2 regions of the Devosia chinhatensis genome follow, and region 2 is predicted to be linked to the other one. Evidence: riboswitches for the same ligand, from Rfam matches in the RefSeq annotation. Region 2 holds a riboswitch; the other holds the start of a gene.
The links. A riboswitch is a leader RNA that binds a small molecule or an ion and turns the genes downstream of it on or off. The one in region 2 is predicted to bind thiamine pyrophosphate.

Region 1 (7,174 bases), 250 kb from region 2:
GTTACGGCTGGATCATCGTCTCTATTGCGGCCCTCATGGCGATTGCCAGTGGTGCACGCTTCTATTTCATCTCCGTCATCGGAGAACGTGTGCTGGCCGATCTGCGTCAGGCCGTGTTCGGTCATCTTCTGGCGCTGGATGCCCGCTATTTCGACACCAATCGCATCGGGGAGCTGACCAGCCGGCTCAACGGCGACGTCGCCGTGATCCGCGGCGCGGTCGGGTCGAGCTTTTCGCTCGCCCTGCGCTCCATGGTCACCATCATCGGGGCGCTGGTGATGATGATCCTCACCAGCCCGGTCCTGACCCTCGCCGTGGTGATCGCGCTGCCCACGGTACTCGTGCCGGTCATCGCCTTTTCCCGCCGGCTGCGCGGCATGTCGCGCAAGACCCAGGATGCTCTGGCCGACCTTTCGGCCATGGCGACGGAAATGCTGGGGGCGAACCGAACCGTCAAGGCCTTTACCCAGGAAGCGGTGCAGTCCGCACTTTACGACGAGCGCAGCGAAGCCAGTTTCCGTGCGGAAACGCGCCGACTGGGCGCGCGCTCGGTCATGGTCGCGATGGTCATATTCCTCGGCACGGCGGCGCTGGTCGGGCTGGTCTGGTGGGGCGCCCGCTCGGTCTTCGAAGGCTCGGTTTCCGCCGGGCAATTGGCGCAGTTTCTCGTCTATGCATTGATGGCTGCCGGCGCGCTCACCAATGTCTCCGAAGTGCTGGGCACCTTGCAGATGGTTGCGGGTTCCACCGAACGGCTCACCGAAATTCTCGATACCGAACCGGCCATCAAGGATCCGGCAGTGCCGGTAGCATTGCCTCAGCCGCCACTGGGCACGGTGGAATTCGATCAGGTTCGCTTTGCCTATGACGGCAACGAGCCGGTTCTGTCCGACATCAGTTTCTCGGTGGCAAAGGGACAGACCGTAGCGCTTGTCGGCCCCTCGGGGTCGGGCAAGTCCACCGCCTTGTCCTTGCTGCAGCGCTTCTACGATATCGACCACGGCGCCATCCGCGTCGATGGCATCGATATTCGTCAGGTTGCCCTGCATGACCTGCGCTCGCGTTTTGCTTATGTCGAGCAGGAGCCGATTATTTTCGCCGGCACGATCGAGGAGAACATCCTCTTCGGCAAACCGGGCGCCAGTCGCGCCGATGTCATTGCCGCTTCCAAGGCCGCTCTGGTGGATGACTTCGTCTCCGACCTGCCCAATGGATATGACACGGTGGTGGGCGAGCGCGGCGTGATGCTTTCAGGTGGGCAGAAGCAGCGCCTCGCCATCGCGCGGGCTATTCTTAAGAATGCGCCAATCCTTTTGCTGGACGAAGCCACCTCGGCGCTGGACGCGCAAAGCGAACGGCTGGTGCAGGTGGCGCTCGAACACCTCATGGAAGGCCGTACGACGCTGGTCATCGCGCATCGGCTGGCCACGATCCGCGATGCCGACACCATCCTCGTGCTCGAGGCCGGTCGCATCATCGATCAGGGCAATCATGACCAGTTGGTAGCCAAGGGCGGGCGGTATGCCGAGCTTGCCAAGCTGCAGTTCCGCGACGCCTAAAGGCGTAGCCGTGCTCCGGCAGAGGCTTTATCACAAAGCCTGGGCGCCACCATCGGCGGCTGGGCACAACTGTTCGACCAGGTCCCAGAGACGTTCCCGCCCCAGGATCAGCAGCCAGGGCGTTGCGTCCCGTGGCACGATTTCCACCGTTCCGCCTGTGCCTTCATTGGACGTGCCGAGTCGGCCGGCGGGGTCGAGCAGCAGATTGATCATCGGGTAGAACAGTCCCTCGGTGCGTTCGAAAACGATGGGGACCAGCGGGTGGACGGAGATGCGTTCCCGTGGTGCTGCCTCGAACGAGAAGGACCCCGAAACCGCCAGCGCCACGTCCACCTCGTCGATCAGGATCACCCGACGCCTTGCGGCTACTTCGTGTAGGGCGCTTAGCGCAGCCAGGGTATGGTCGAGCCGTTTGCCGGTCATGCCCAGGGCCAGTGTCACCGGTGCGCTGGTGGAATAGAGCGCTTTCTGGAAGTCGGTGGTGATCTGCTCGGGGATATGGATGACGCGGGTTCGGAGTGCCCAGCCCTCCCGGTCCGTAAGCGAATCGAGATCACCCAGAATGGCGTCCGGAACGAGCCCAGCCGCGCCCAGGGCATCGGCCCCACCGTCTGCGGCGACCAGGCCCACATTGCGAGCCGCAAGATCGCGCAGCAGCGCCGGCTCGACGTTGCCGCCGCCCACAATGGCGAGCGGGCGGTCATAAGTCAGCAGGACCGGCTTGCTGATGTCTTTGGGGAAGGGGGATTGCACTGGGGGAAGTCTCTTAATATGGTCCGCATCGTCTCGCTGGGGTGTTCCGGTTACTGCCGGAGCTGAGAGTTACCCATAGAACCTGAACCAGGTCATGCTGGCGGAGGAAGTTCGAGATGGCAAGGTCGCTCTCGGGCGTCCACACCATTGACACATCCCTTCACCCATGGCCGCAATTGAATGAAGGGATGACCCATATGGTCAAGTTCTCCTCCATCGCGCTTGCGGTCCTTCTTGCCGGAACGTCCGGCATTGCGCTCGCGCAGGACAAGCCGAACCTTACCATCTACACCTATGACGGTTTTGCCTCCGACTGGGGCCCCGGCGTGCCGCTCAAGCAGGGCTTCGAGGCGACCTGCGCATGCACGGTCACTTTTGTGGGTGCGGACAGCTCGATCGGTACGCTGCGTCGCGTGCAACTCGAAGGCGATACGACCGAAGCCGATATCCTGCTCGGGCTCGATACTGCGATTGCGGGCGAAGCAAGGGCGACTGGGTTGTTTGCCGATCATGGGCTGAGCCTGGACAATCTTGTCCTGCCCGAGGCCTGGACGGATGCGCAATTCGTGCCGTTCGACTATTCCCACTTCGCCTTCATGCACGACATTGATACCATGCCCGAGGCGCCGGCCAGTTTCGAAGAGCTGATCGCCTTGCCCGACACGATCAAGATCGCCATCCAGGACCCGCGCTCCGCTACGCCTGGCCTGGGCCTGCTGCTCTGGGTCAAGGCTGCCTATGGCGATCGGGCCCCGGAAATCTGGGCGGGGCTGAAGCCCAAGATTCTCACCATTACGCGCGAATGGAGCGAGAGCTATAATCTCTTCTTGGAAGGCGAGGCGGACATGGTGCTCTCCTATACGACGTCGCCGGCCTATCACATCCATGACGAGGACGATCACTCGATAAAAGCGGCGCTGTTCAGCGAGGGACATTTCCCGCAGATCGAGGTCGCGGGTATCCTAAAATCCTCCGACCAGCAGGACCTGGCACGCGACTTCCTTGCCTATCTCGCCTCGCCCGAGGGGCAGCAATTCATTCCCACCACCAATTGGATGTTCCCGGTGGTGGACTTGGGCGACAGGCTCGATCCGTCCTTTGCCGGCTTGCCGCAGCCGGAAAAGACGCTGACCATCCCAGAAGAAGACATCACGGCCAATTCTGCGGCCTGGATCGACGAGATGCTGGCGGCGGTGCAATAGGGATTGGGGCCGTCTGGCCAAGATGCAGCTCCTCCTCCTCTGGACAAGGGGAGGAGGCTCTATGGTGCCTGAGACAAATCTCATGCTGACACTGCCCAAACGCCCCATCCGCATCGCCATGGCGACCGCCCTTTCGTTCGCCATCGCCGCCCTGATCGCCGCCGTGCTCTGGGCGATCCTTGCGGCTGCCACGGATGCAAGCGGTCATTCCCGGGTCGACATCGCCCATCTGTTGCGCATGACCTCGCTGCAGGCGGGCCTCACCACGATCCTGTCGCTCCTGGTGGGCATGGCCTTGGCCTGGTCGCTCAACCGGCTGCGGTTTCCGGGAAGAGACGTCGTGGTCAGCCTTTTCGCCTCCGCCATCGTCACGCCCGGCATGGTGGTGGCCTTCGGGCTGCTCTCCATCTGGGGTCGCAATGGCTGGATCAACCAGCTCAGCCAGACCCTGTTCGGCATCGGCTTCGACAGTCCAGCCTATGGACTATCGGGCATCCTCCTCGCCCATGTGATCCTTGATGGCGCCTTTGCCGCCCGCATCCTGCTGGCCCGGCTCGACTCCATTCCCGCCACACGGCTCAAGGTCGGCCAGTCCCTGGCGCTTGGCCCGCTGCAGCGGTTCCGCCTCATCGACTGGCCCGCCATGGCCTTGTCTTTGCCAGGACTGGGTGCCGTCATCTTCCTCCTCGCCTTCACAAGTTTTCCCATCGTCCTGCTTCTGGGCGGCGGCCCGGCCAACCAGACGTTGGAAGTGGCCATCTTTTCCGCCGTTCGCCTCGATTTTGACCTGGCGGGCGCGGTGCGGCTTGCGGTTACCCAGATCGGCGTTTGCGCTTTGGTCATCGTGCTGGCTTCGGCCTTTTCTCCGGTTCCTGCCGCCTTGGGGCGGTCGGCGCAGCCGCGCTGGCGCGATGGCCCCACTACACGCTTGCTCCAATGGGGGGTGCTGATTGTTTCGGTGCTTGCTTTCGCGCTGCCGCTCTTGTCAGTGCTCTATGACGGCATTGTGGGAGGGTTCGGCCGCATCATCGCCCAGCCGGCCTTCTGGCGCGCAACGGCAACGTCCATCCTCATCGGCACCGCGTCTGCCGCCCTCACGCTGGGTCTGGCGCTGATCCTGGCTCTTGGCCGCAGCGCCGCCCGCCATCCCCTGGCACGGACAAGCCTCGGCATGCCGGCCTATGCCTATCTCGCCGTTCCCGCAGTGGTGCTGTCGCTGGGATTCTTTCTTTTGGTGCGCGGCCTTGGCGTGCCCACGGGGCTGGCCGCGCCTTTCGTGGTCGTCGGCGCCAATAGTCTTCTGGCCCTGCCTTTCGCCATGGCAACGCTCGGACCGCCGCTCGACGCCATCGTGCGCACGCGCGGCAAGCTGATCCGCTCATTGGGGCTGACCGGCTGGATGCAGTTCACGCGCATAGAATATCCGCTGCTGGGTCGGGATATCGGCTTGATGCTGGCGCTGAGCTTCTGCTTTTCGCTGGGTGACCTGGGCGTGATCGCGCTTTTCGGAACGCAGGATTTCCAGACCCTGCCACTGATGATGTACCGGGCGCTCGGCTCCTATCGCAACAACGATGCAGCGGCGATCGCCGCTCTGCTGCTGATCGGCACCATCGCCGCCTTCGTTCTTTTGCCGCGTCTCATCGAAAGGCTTGCCCATGCTGGTCGCCGATAAGCTCCAATTCGCCTATCCGGGCGCGTCGCCCTACAGCTTTTCGCTTCTCGCGCATCCCGGCACGGTGACGGCAATCTCGGGGGCCAGCGGGTCAGGCAAATCGACCTTGCTCGACCTGCTTGCGGGGTTTCTTGCCCCTGGCGCCGGCCGATTGGCGCTCGATGACGTCAATCTCCTGCCCCTGCCGCCCGAGCGCCGTCCTGTCTCGCTTCTCTTGCAGTCCGACAATCTCTTCGAGCATCTAAGCGCAGCAGACAATGCCGAACTGGGGCTAGCCCGGGACCTGCCTCGGCAGGAGCGCCGCGCAAAGGTTGCCGAAGCCTTGGCACAGGTGGGCCTTGCCGGCTTCGAGGCCAAACCGGCGTCGATGCTTTCGGGCGGACAGAAGCAGAGAGTTGCGCTGGCCAGAACGCTCCTGCGCGACCGGGCCGTGCTTTTGCTCGATGAACCGTTTTCTGCGCTGGACGACGAGACCCGCGGCACGATCCGCAATCTGGTCGCCGACCTCACCGCGCAGCAGCGCTGGCATACGATCCTGGTCAGCCATCATGGTGACGATATCGCGGCCTTGGCGACGAGCCATTACAGGCTCGAAGCCGGACGGCTACAGCGCGCCTGAGAAAGGCGCGCCCTGCTATTCGGCCCAGGCGGCCAGCGCGCGGTCGAAGAGAACCTGGGCGTCCTCATCCTTTTCGAGCGTCAGGATCGCGTTGCGGCCCGTTCCATAGATTACCGCCAGATCCATCCAGCGGCGGCTGCGCAGCAGATCGGAATTGGTAGCGACGTCATTGGGCGATGCGCTGAGCGCGAAGAGGAATGAATTGCCCACCACGCGGGCAGCGGCGCCGCTAAGCGCGGTTCCGGGCACCAGTTCCTCGTTCTTGAGAAGCACGCCCGCCAGGGTGGCGATGGAGCCACCCATGAACGTGTCGGGCACATCGAAGGTAATTTCCATCAAATGGCTGGCCGGCAGGATCGGGTCGCTGTTCTTGCGGATCGTCAGCGTGACGTCGAGATTGCGGGCAGGGATGGAGGCGCGTGCCTGAAGGGTCGGCAGCCCGATATCGTCCACGCCTTCCGTCCAGTCCACCGTGCCCGAGAACGGCACCGCTCCGCTCTGTCCGTCATTGGAGGCTTCGAGCAGCAGCGACTGGTTTCCGGCAAGGTTCACCGGATCGACGCTGGCAGCCGGATCGTCGGCAGCCGCAATCGAGGTGTCGGCGCCCGAAAGGCGCTCCTCGGTCTTGTTCTCGCCGGTGCCGATGGACGGCAGCACGGTTTCGGTCCCGTTGGGTGTTACCGCTTCAGGTGTGGGCTCAAGCCGGTCACCGGCGTCGAGCCCTTCCAGCGCGCTCGTGGGCTCGCTGGTGGTCGTGGTCGCCGTATTGCCGGGGCCGGCTGCGCCTTCGCCGTCAACGCTCGGATTGGCCTGGGTGGTGTCCAGTGTCGGGACAGTGGCCTGCTCCGGTGCCTGGGCGGTCTCAGTCACGACGGGCTGTGCACGGCCGAACATCTGGTCGAGGTCGATATAGTCTTCGCGCCATGCCCAGAAGCCGGCGCCGCCGACGCCCACCAGAAGCAGGGCGAAAACGACGAGGAAAATGGTGAGGCCTGCGCCTGAACGAGTCTGGGCCTCGGCGGCAGCAAAGCTGGATTCATCGGAGCGCTCGGCGCCTTCCACCATGCCTTGGGGCAGCTCGGGGGCTGCGGGCGCCTGCGAAAAGTCGCCCCGGGCTTCGCGGTCCAGGGTTTCGATGGCGCGCTCGATGGCGCCCTCGGCTTCTCGGGCTCCATTGCCCTCGACATCGACTTCCCGCACGGCTGACAGGGCGGGCTCGACCGGCAACGGCGGATCGATGATCACGGGCGCGTTGGCGGGCGCTGGAGCGGTGGACAACGCCATGGCAGCTGGCTCGACGCGCGGTGCTGCGGCGAAGGGGCCGAAGGAGCGAGATGTCGACGCCGGTGTGTCGCGCCGCGGCGCG
Region 2 (7,174 bases):
TGCCACTGATGTGGCCGGCCTTGGTGACCACAGGCCTGCTGGCCTTCATCTCGGCCTGGAACGAGTTCCTGTTCGCGCTGACCTTTACGGTGTCGAACCAGACGCGCACCGTGCCAGTGGCCATCGCACTGCTCTCGGGCGGCTCGCAATATGAAATCCCCTGGGGCATCATCATGGCCGCTTCGGTGATCGTCACCGTGCCGCTCGTTGCCCTCGTCCTCATTTTCCAGCGCAAGATTGTGTCGGGCCTCACCGCCGGCGGCGTGAAAGGATAATCACAAATGGCTTCTATTGAGCTCCGCAACGTTCGAAAGTCCTTCGGTGCCGTCAACGTCATCAAGGGCGTCGACCTCGAAGTCAAAAAGGGCGAGTTCATGGTATTCGTCGGCCCCTCGGGCTGCGGAAAGTCCACGCTCCTGCGCCTGATCTCTGGCCTCGAGGACATCACATCGGGTGAGATGCTGTTCGATGGGCAAGTGGTCAATGCGCTGGCGCCATCCAAGCGCGGCATCGCCATGGTGTTCCAGTCCTATGCGCTTTACCCGCATATGACGGTCTACGAAAACATGGCCTTCGGCCTGACGCTCGAAAAGGGCAAGGGCAAGGAAGAGATCCGCCAGCGCGTCGAGCGCGCTGCCGACATGCTGCAGATCCGGCAATATCTCGACCGCCTGCCAAAGCAGCTATCAGGCGGCCAACGCCAGCGCGTGGCCATTGGCCGCGCCATCACCCGCGATCCCAAGGTGTTCCTCTTCGACGAGCCCTTGTCCAACCTCGACGCCGCATTGCGCGTGGCCACGCGTATCGAGATCGCCAAGCTGCACGAGGAAATGCATGACGTCACGATGATCTACGTGACGCACGATCAGGTGGAAGCCATGACGCTGGCCGACCGCATCTGCGTGCTGCGCGATGGCCTGGTCGAGCAGGTGGGTACGCCGATGGAGCTTTATGAAAGCCCCAATTCGGTGTTCGTGGCCGGCTTTATCGGTTCGCCCAAGATGAACTTCATTTCCGGCGACAAGGCATCCGCCTTCAACGCCGACACCGTGGGCATCCGTGGCGAACATCTCACGATCGTTCCGGATAACGGGGTGTGGAGTGGCACGGTGATCCATACGGAAAACCTGGGCGCCGATTCCTATGTGTACCTCGAAATGGGTACCGAAGAGCCGGTCGTAGTGCGTCTCGATGGCACATCGACCTACAAGAGCGGCGACGTCGTCCATATTTCCCCCATGGAAGACAAGGTCCATCGCTTCGACGCCGCGGGCAAACCCATTCGCTAGGCCCAATTTGCGACGGTCCATCGGATCGTCACTTTCTTGAACGAGGGTGCATTGATCGGGACGGGCGGGACCCTCTGTTGCAAGACAGGGAGTTCCGCCTTCTCAGGATTGACCCGGACGATTACTGCGGCTCCTCCCAACTGGCCGCAACACTAGGAGAAAAGACAATGCCGATCCGTACCCTGGTCTGGGGTGAAAACGTTCACGAGCAGAAGAACAAGGTCGTTGCCGAGAACTATCCCAACGGCATGCACAACCAGATTGCCTCGCTGCTGCAGCAGGACGCCAATCTTTCGGTCAAGACCACGACGCTGCAGGAGCCCGAGCACGGCCTGACCGACGCCGTTCTGGCCGAGACCGACGTGCTGCTCTGGTGGGGTCATGCCGCCCACGACAAGGTCGATGACGCCGTCGTCAAGCGCGTCATGGAACATGTCTGGCAGGGCATGGGGCTGATCGTCTTGCATTCGGGGCACCATTCCAAAGTGTTCAAGGGCCTGATGGGCTCGCCGGCCAATCTTCACTGGCGCGAGGCCGGTGAGCGCGAGCGTCTTTGGGTCGTCAATCCGGGCCACCCGATCGCCAAGGGCCTGCCGCCCTATTTCGAGCTCGAATACGAAGAGATGTACGGCGAGCCCTTCACCGTGCCAGAGCCGCTGGAAACCGTGTTCGTTTCCTGGTTCCAGGGTGGTGAAGTGTTCCGCAGCGGTCTGACCTATCGTCGCGGCGCCGGCAACATCTTCTATTTCCGTCCCGGCCACGAAACTTATCCGACCTATCACGACGCCAATGTCGGCACGGTGCTGCGCAATGCGGTGAACTGGGCCTATAACGGCGACCGTCACGCCCATCTGATGAAGGCTCCGAATACGCCGGTCGGCGAAGCGATCGAAAAGATCGAGGAACGCGGCGCCAAGCTCTCGGCCGCAGACCATGCCGGCGAAGTGAAGGCCTGAACCGGGCCCCGGGTGCATCCGGAACACAGGATGCACCCCTAGCAAATTCGTCCGGGCCGGCTTCGTTCGGTTGCGCCCGGATAACAGACATTCGTCTTCATTCGGCTCCAGCGCTGGCGGGGGCCGTTGCGAAATCAAGCGGGCTGGGTGCCCAGGGAATCAGACTATGCGGATCCTCATCCTAGGAACCGGCGGCATGGCCAATACGCATGCCAAGCATTTTGCAGCCATCGAAGGGGTAACCCTTGCCGGCGGGGTCGACGTCGAGCCCGCGCGGGTGGAGGCCTTCAATGCCATGCATGGCATCGAACGCGGCTTCGGCTCGCTGGATGCGGCGCTGGCCTGGGGCGAGTTCGACGCCGTCGCCAACGTGACCCCGGACAGCATCCATCACCCGACCACCATGGCGGCCCTGGCCGGCGGCAAGCACGTCTTCTGCGAGAAGCCGCTGGCGACCGACCATGCCAAGGCCATGGAAATGACCGAGACCGCCGAGCGGCTCGGCCTGGTCAACATGGTGAACCTGACCTACCGCAACGTCGCCCAATTGCAGAAGGCGCGCGACATCGTACAGTCCGGGCAGGTCGGTACGGTCAAGCATTTCGAGGCAAGCTATCTGCAGAGCTGGCTCGTGTCCAAGGCCTGGGGCGATTGGCGTACCGAGAGCCAGTGGCTGTGGCGACTGTCCAAGAAGCACGGCTCCAACGGCGTCCTGGGTGACATCGGGGTGCATATCCTCGACTTTGCCGCCTATGGCGCCGGCAGCGATTTCTCCAAGGTGTTCTGTCGCCTCGAAACTTTCGACAAGGCCCCTGGAAATGTCATCGGCGAATATGATCTCGATGCCAATGACAGCTTTGCCATGACCGCACAGCTCGAGAATGGCGCGCTGGGCGTCATCCATGCGACGCGTTGGGCGACCGGGCATTTCAACGAGCTGCGCCTGCGTGTCTATGGCGAAAAGGGCTCGGTGGAAGTGCAGCACCGCCATGACTGGTCCAAGCTCTTCACCTGCCTGGGTGACGATGTGGAAACCGGAACATGGACCGAGGTCGAGGTCGACCCGGTACCGACCAATTATCAGCGCTTCGTCGATGCCGTGCGCACTGGCAAGAACCTCGAGCCCAGCTTCCGCCACGCGACCAATATCCAGAAAGTGCTCGATCTGGGCACGCTGACGGACCGGGACCGGAGCGAACATTCGGTTTGAGAAAAGGGCGCCACGCGGCGCCCTTTTACATGGGTCAGTCCAGATATCTGTTGGTGTACCATTCCGAGATGTCCGGGCGTTGCGCCAGGGCGGCGCCATCGCGATCGACCAGGGCGCCTGCGTCGAAGAGGAAGTCGGCAAGCTGCTCCATGCGGCGGCCATCGAACTCTCCGATCGTGCCATCCTCGGCCATGAGGTAGTGCCCATCGACCATGAGCCTGCTGGAGGCAAGTACGAGTTCCGGGTCGAGCTCGGGTGCAGCGGCCATGAGAATTTCGGCGGCCTGGGCAGGGTTCTCGACGGCCAGACGATAGCCAGCGCGCGTGGCCTCGACGAAGGCTAAAGCTGTCTCCGGACGCTCGGCGAGGAAGGCGGCATCAGCTGCCAGCAGGATTGTATGCTGTTCGGGAACGCCATAATCGGCATAGCGGAAGGCACCGATATCCCGACCGGCCAAGTCGTTCTCGACACCTTGCCAGGTCAGGACTTCGAGGGTGAAGTCGATCTGGCCTGCGCGCAAGGCATCATAGAGAGAGCCGTCATAGGTGGCGATCTCGTAGTCCGGCACGCCGTTGTCGGCCATGATCATCGCATCCACCACTGCTTTTTCCCAAGTGGTGCCGAAGCCGCCATAGCGCTTGCCGACCAAATCGCGGGGGCGGTGAATGTCGTGGCCTTGATAGGCCAGCCGCCCGGTTTCGGTCTGGGTAACTGCATAAACGCCGACCGCGTCGAGCCCGGCGGCGCGCGCGGTGTAGAAATCGAGAATGCCGAAGGCGGCTACATCACCATGGGCCTGCCCGAAAACAAATGGTTCTATGGTGACCGAGAGGCCGGCGTCTTCGTAAAGGCCCAGCGCCTGAGCAATATAGAGGCCGACGAAATTGGTATTCGGGGTCCAGTCCAGCGTGACCGAAACCGGTTCGGCGGCTTGAAGCGGCGTGGTGAGCGCGCAGGCCAGGCTGGCGGCGCAAAGGCTGTGCTTGAAAGACATGCTCTATCCTGAAAATCGATGCAGTCGAAATCGATCCGGATAGAGTCGGGTCTCTCTTTCCTGTCGCAAGACAAGGCAAAGAGCAGGATTTGGCGATGCGCATCGTGCATTCCATCTCGCTCCGCTGGCATTATCCAGATCAGCTTGAAGGGTTCGCAGCCTGCGCCGCATCTCAGCTTCCGAGCGGAAGCACCCCTGTGGACGAGCAAAGCTTAAGCCAACCCGCGCTCATAAGGCAAGGCTGCATCCTTCGGACGTCGCAGATGCGGTGCAACCCGGTTGGGGCCTGCCGAATTATTTGGGCACCAAACAACGGAGCGTCACATGTCCATTCTCGGAGCCATCATCATCGGCTTTTTTGCCGGTCTTATCGCCAAGTGGGTCACACCTGGCGACAACAAGCCCAGCGGGTTCATCCTCACGACCGTTCTGGGGATCGTCGGCTCGGTAGTGGCGACCTGGCTCGGGCAGCAGATCGGCTGGTATGGGCCCGGAGACGGGGCCGGCTTCATCGCCTCGATTGTTGGTGCGGTGATCGTGCTGCTGATCTGGGGACAATTGGCGCGTCGCCGCTAAAGCTCTGCAACTTCTCAAATCCTTCCGCGTTTAGCAAAAATGAGCCCAGATCCTGTCAAACGTGCTTTTCTTGTCGTCGATGATGAACCCTTCGTCAGGATGGACCTTGCGGAGCTGGTGCGGGAATGCGGCCTGGAGGCCTATGAGGCCGGCAGCACGTCAGAAGCGCTCGCCGTGCTGGAACGGGCGGCAGAGAGCTTTTCAGGGCTCATCACCGATGTGAACATGCCGGGCTCGCGCAGCGGCTTCGTCCTGGCCAATCATGTGAGGGTCGTCTGGCCGCATATCCGCATCATCGTCGTTTCTGCAGGGCGCAAGCCGCTGACCGGTGAATTGCCAGCTGACACGGCCTTTATCGCCAAACCCTGGAACCAGGATGCGCTTTCGGCCGCCATCGGCGGCATCTGATGCAGAGCTGAACAGATGATAAAGAAAGGGCGCCTCGAGGGCGCCCTTCCTGTTTCAACCTATTCGACCACGGTGATGCGGCCGTCGGTATAGGGCGTATAGGTGCCGCCCTGCTTGGCGATATAGTCGGCAACGACCTGTTCCAGCGGCGGGCCGAAATCATAGGCATTGTCGCCTTCGGCAAAAGTGCCGTAACCATCGCCGCCACCGCGTACGTAGTTATTGGTGACGATCTTGTAGGTGGCCTCTTCGTCGATCGGCACCCATTCGTCGCCCTCGCCACGCACCATGACATCGCTGATGCGCTCGCCAGCAGGATTGGCCAGCGTGTAGGAATATTTCAGCCCGGCGACCTGAGCGAAGCGGCCAGCGCCGTTTTCGATGTCGCTCACGCCGTTTTCCAGAGCGTCGATGACGTCAGCGCCCGAGATTTCAACGGTTGCCAGCGTGTTGGAGAAAGGCAGGACGGTGAGGACTTCACCCATGGTGATGTCGCCTGCATCGATGGAGGAGCGAATGCCGCCGCCGTTCTGGAAGGCGATGGTCGCACCCTGGTCGGCGACGCGATCCAGAATCGCGTCGGCCAGCAGGTTGCCCATGGAGCACTCCTGGACGCGGCAGACTTCGCGGCTGCCTTCGAGTGGCTCGGTTGTGGTGCCGATGACTTCAGCCATCAATGCCTGGATCGGCTCCTCGAGTTCGGCGAGGCGGGTGACATAGGCTTCATAAGGCTCGACCGAGGCGTCCATGATGATGGGTGCGCCCTCGGCGGAGATGACATTGCCCTCATCGTCCCAAGTGACGACCAGGTCGCCCAGATATTTGGCATAGGCGCCCGCGGTCACGACCGGGACTTCCGCGCCATCCGGATTGTTGACCATCGTCGGATAGGGGCCAGCCGCGGCCTCGTCGGTGTTGGACAGAAGCGTGTGGGAATGGCCGCCAACGACAACGTCGATGCCCGGCACATTGGCCGCGATCTGCAGGTCCTGGGTATAGCCAACATGGGTCAGCGCGATGATCTTGTTGACGCCGGCAGCGGTCAGGGCGTCGACCTGGGTGCGCAGGCTTGTGATGGTGTCATCGAATTCAACGCCATCGCCTGGCGAAGAGGTTTCATCGGTGTCTTCGGCAAGGGCGGACACGAAGCCGATCTTCTCGCCGCCAACGTCGAGCACGTAGGTGCCCTCGAGTTTTCCGGCCAGCAGCGGCTCATTCTCGACATTGGTATTGCCCGAGATGATCGGGAAGTTTGCGGCCTCGAGGAAGGCGGCAAGTTCCTCGGGACCGTCATCGAACTCGTGATTGCCGACCGCCATGACCTCGATCCCGAGGTCATTGGCGAACTCGGCGATGATCTCGCTGCGATATTGGGTGTAGAACAGCGACCCCTGGAACTGATCGCCAGCGTCAACCAGAACAACGTTCTGGCCGTCGAGCTCGGCGCGCTTCGTGTCGATCGCCGTCTTCAGGCGGGCGATGCCGCCAAAGCATTCGCCGGCGGCGTCGGTCTCGACATCACAATTGGAATCGGTGCCGGTGATGGGCCCGAAGCGGGAATGGAAATCATTGATGTGCAGGATGTTGAGCGTGAACTCAGCATAGGCCGCGCTGGAGAAGCCGGCACAGAGTGTGAGCGCGGTGGCGCCCAACAGTATTTTTTTCATCCCTGTTATCCCTTTGCTTTTTGTGTTCGACGTCGCAGCAATGCCGCACCAGACGTTAGGCGTCCGCGTCGAGA

Region 1: another riboswitch for thiamine pyrophosphate. It lies ahead of VE26_RS12025 (thiamine ABC transporter substrate-binding protein); the one in region 2 lies ahead of VE26_RS10850 (ABC transporter substrate-binding protein).

What each region holds. Positions count from the first base shown of each region.
Region 1 is NZ_JZEY01000061.1:341,038-348,211, reverse strand. It holds gene VE26_RS12035 (ABC transporter ATP-binding protein) at 1-1,559, shown strand, start outside; gene VE26_RS12030 (thiamine diphosphokinase) at 1,590-2,312, opposite strand; TPP riboswitch at 2,340-2,438, shown strand; gene VE26_RS12025 (thiamine ABC transporter substrate-binding protein) at 2,501-3,514, shown strand; gene VE26_RS12020 (ABC transporter permease family protein) at 3,579-5,189, shown strand; gene VE26_RS12015 (ATP-binding cassette domain-containing protein) at 5,173-5,808, shown strand; gene VE26_RS12010 (hypothetical protein) at 5,824-7,174, opposite strand, start outside.
Region 2 is NZ_JZEY01000061.1:87,384-94,557, reverse strand. It holds gene VE26_RS10870 (carbohydrate ABC transporter permease) at 1-275, shown strand, start outside; gene VE26_RS10865 (ABC transporter ATP-binding protein) at 282-1,289, shown strand; gene VE26_RS10860 (ThuA domain-containing protein) at 1,457-2,245, shown strand; gene VE26_RS10855 (Gfo/Idh/MocA family protein) at 2,412-3,455, shown strand; gene VE26_RS10850 (ABC transporter substrate-binding protein) at 3,490-4,449, opposite strand; TPP riboswitch at 4,548-4,656, opposite strand; gene VE26_RS10845 (GlsB/YeaQ/YmgE family stress response membrane protein) at 4,774-5,025, shown strand; gene VE26_RS10840 (response regulator) at 5,065-5,433, shown strand; gene VE26_RS10835 (bifunctional metallophosphatase/5'-nucleotidase) at 5,493-7,100, opposite strand.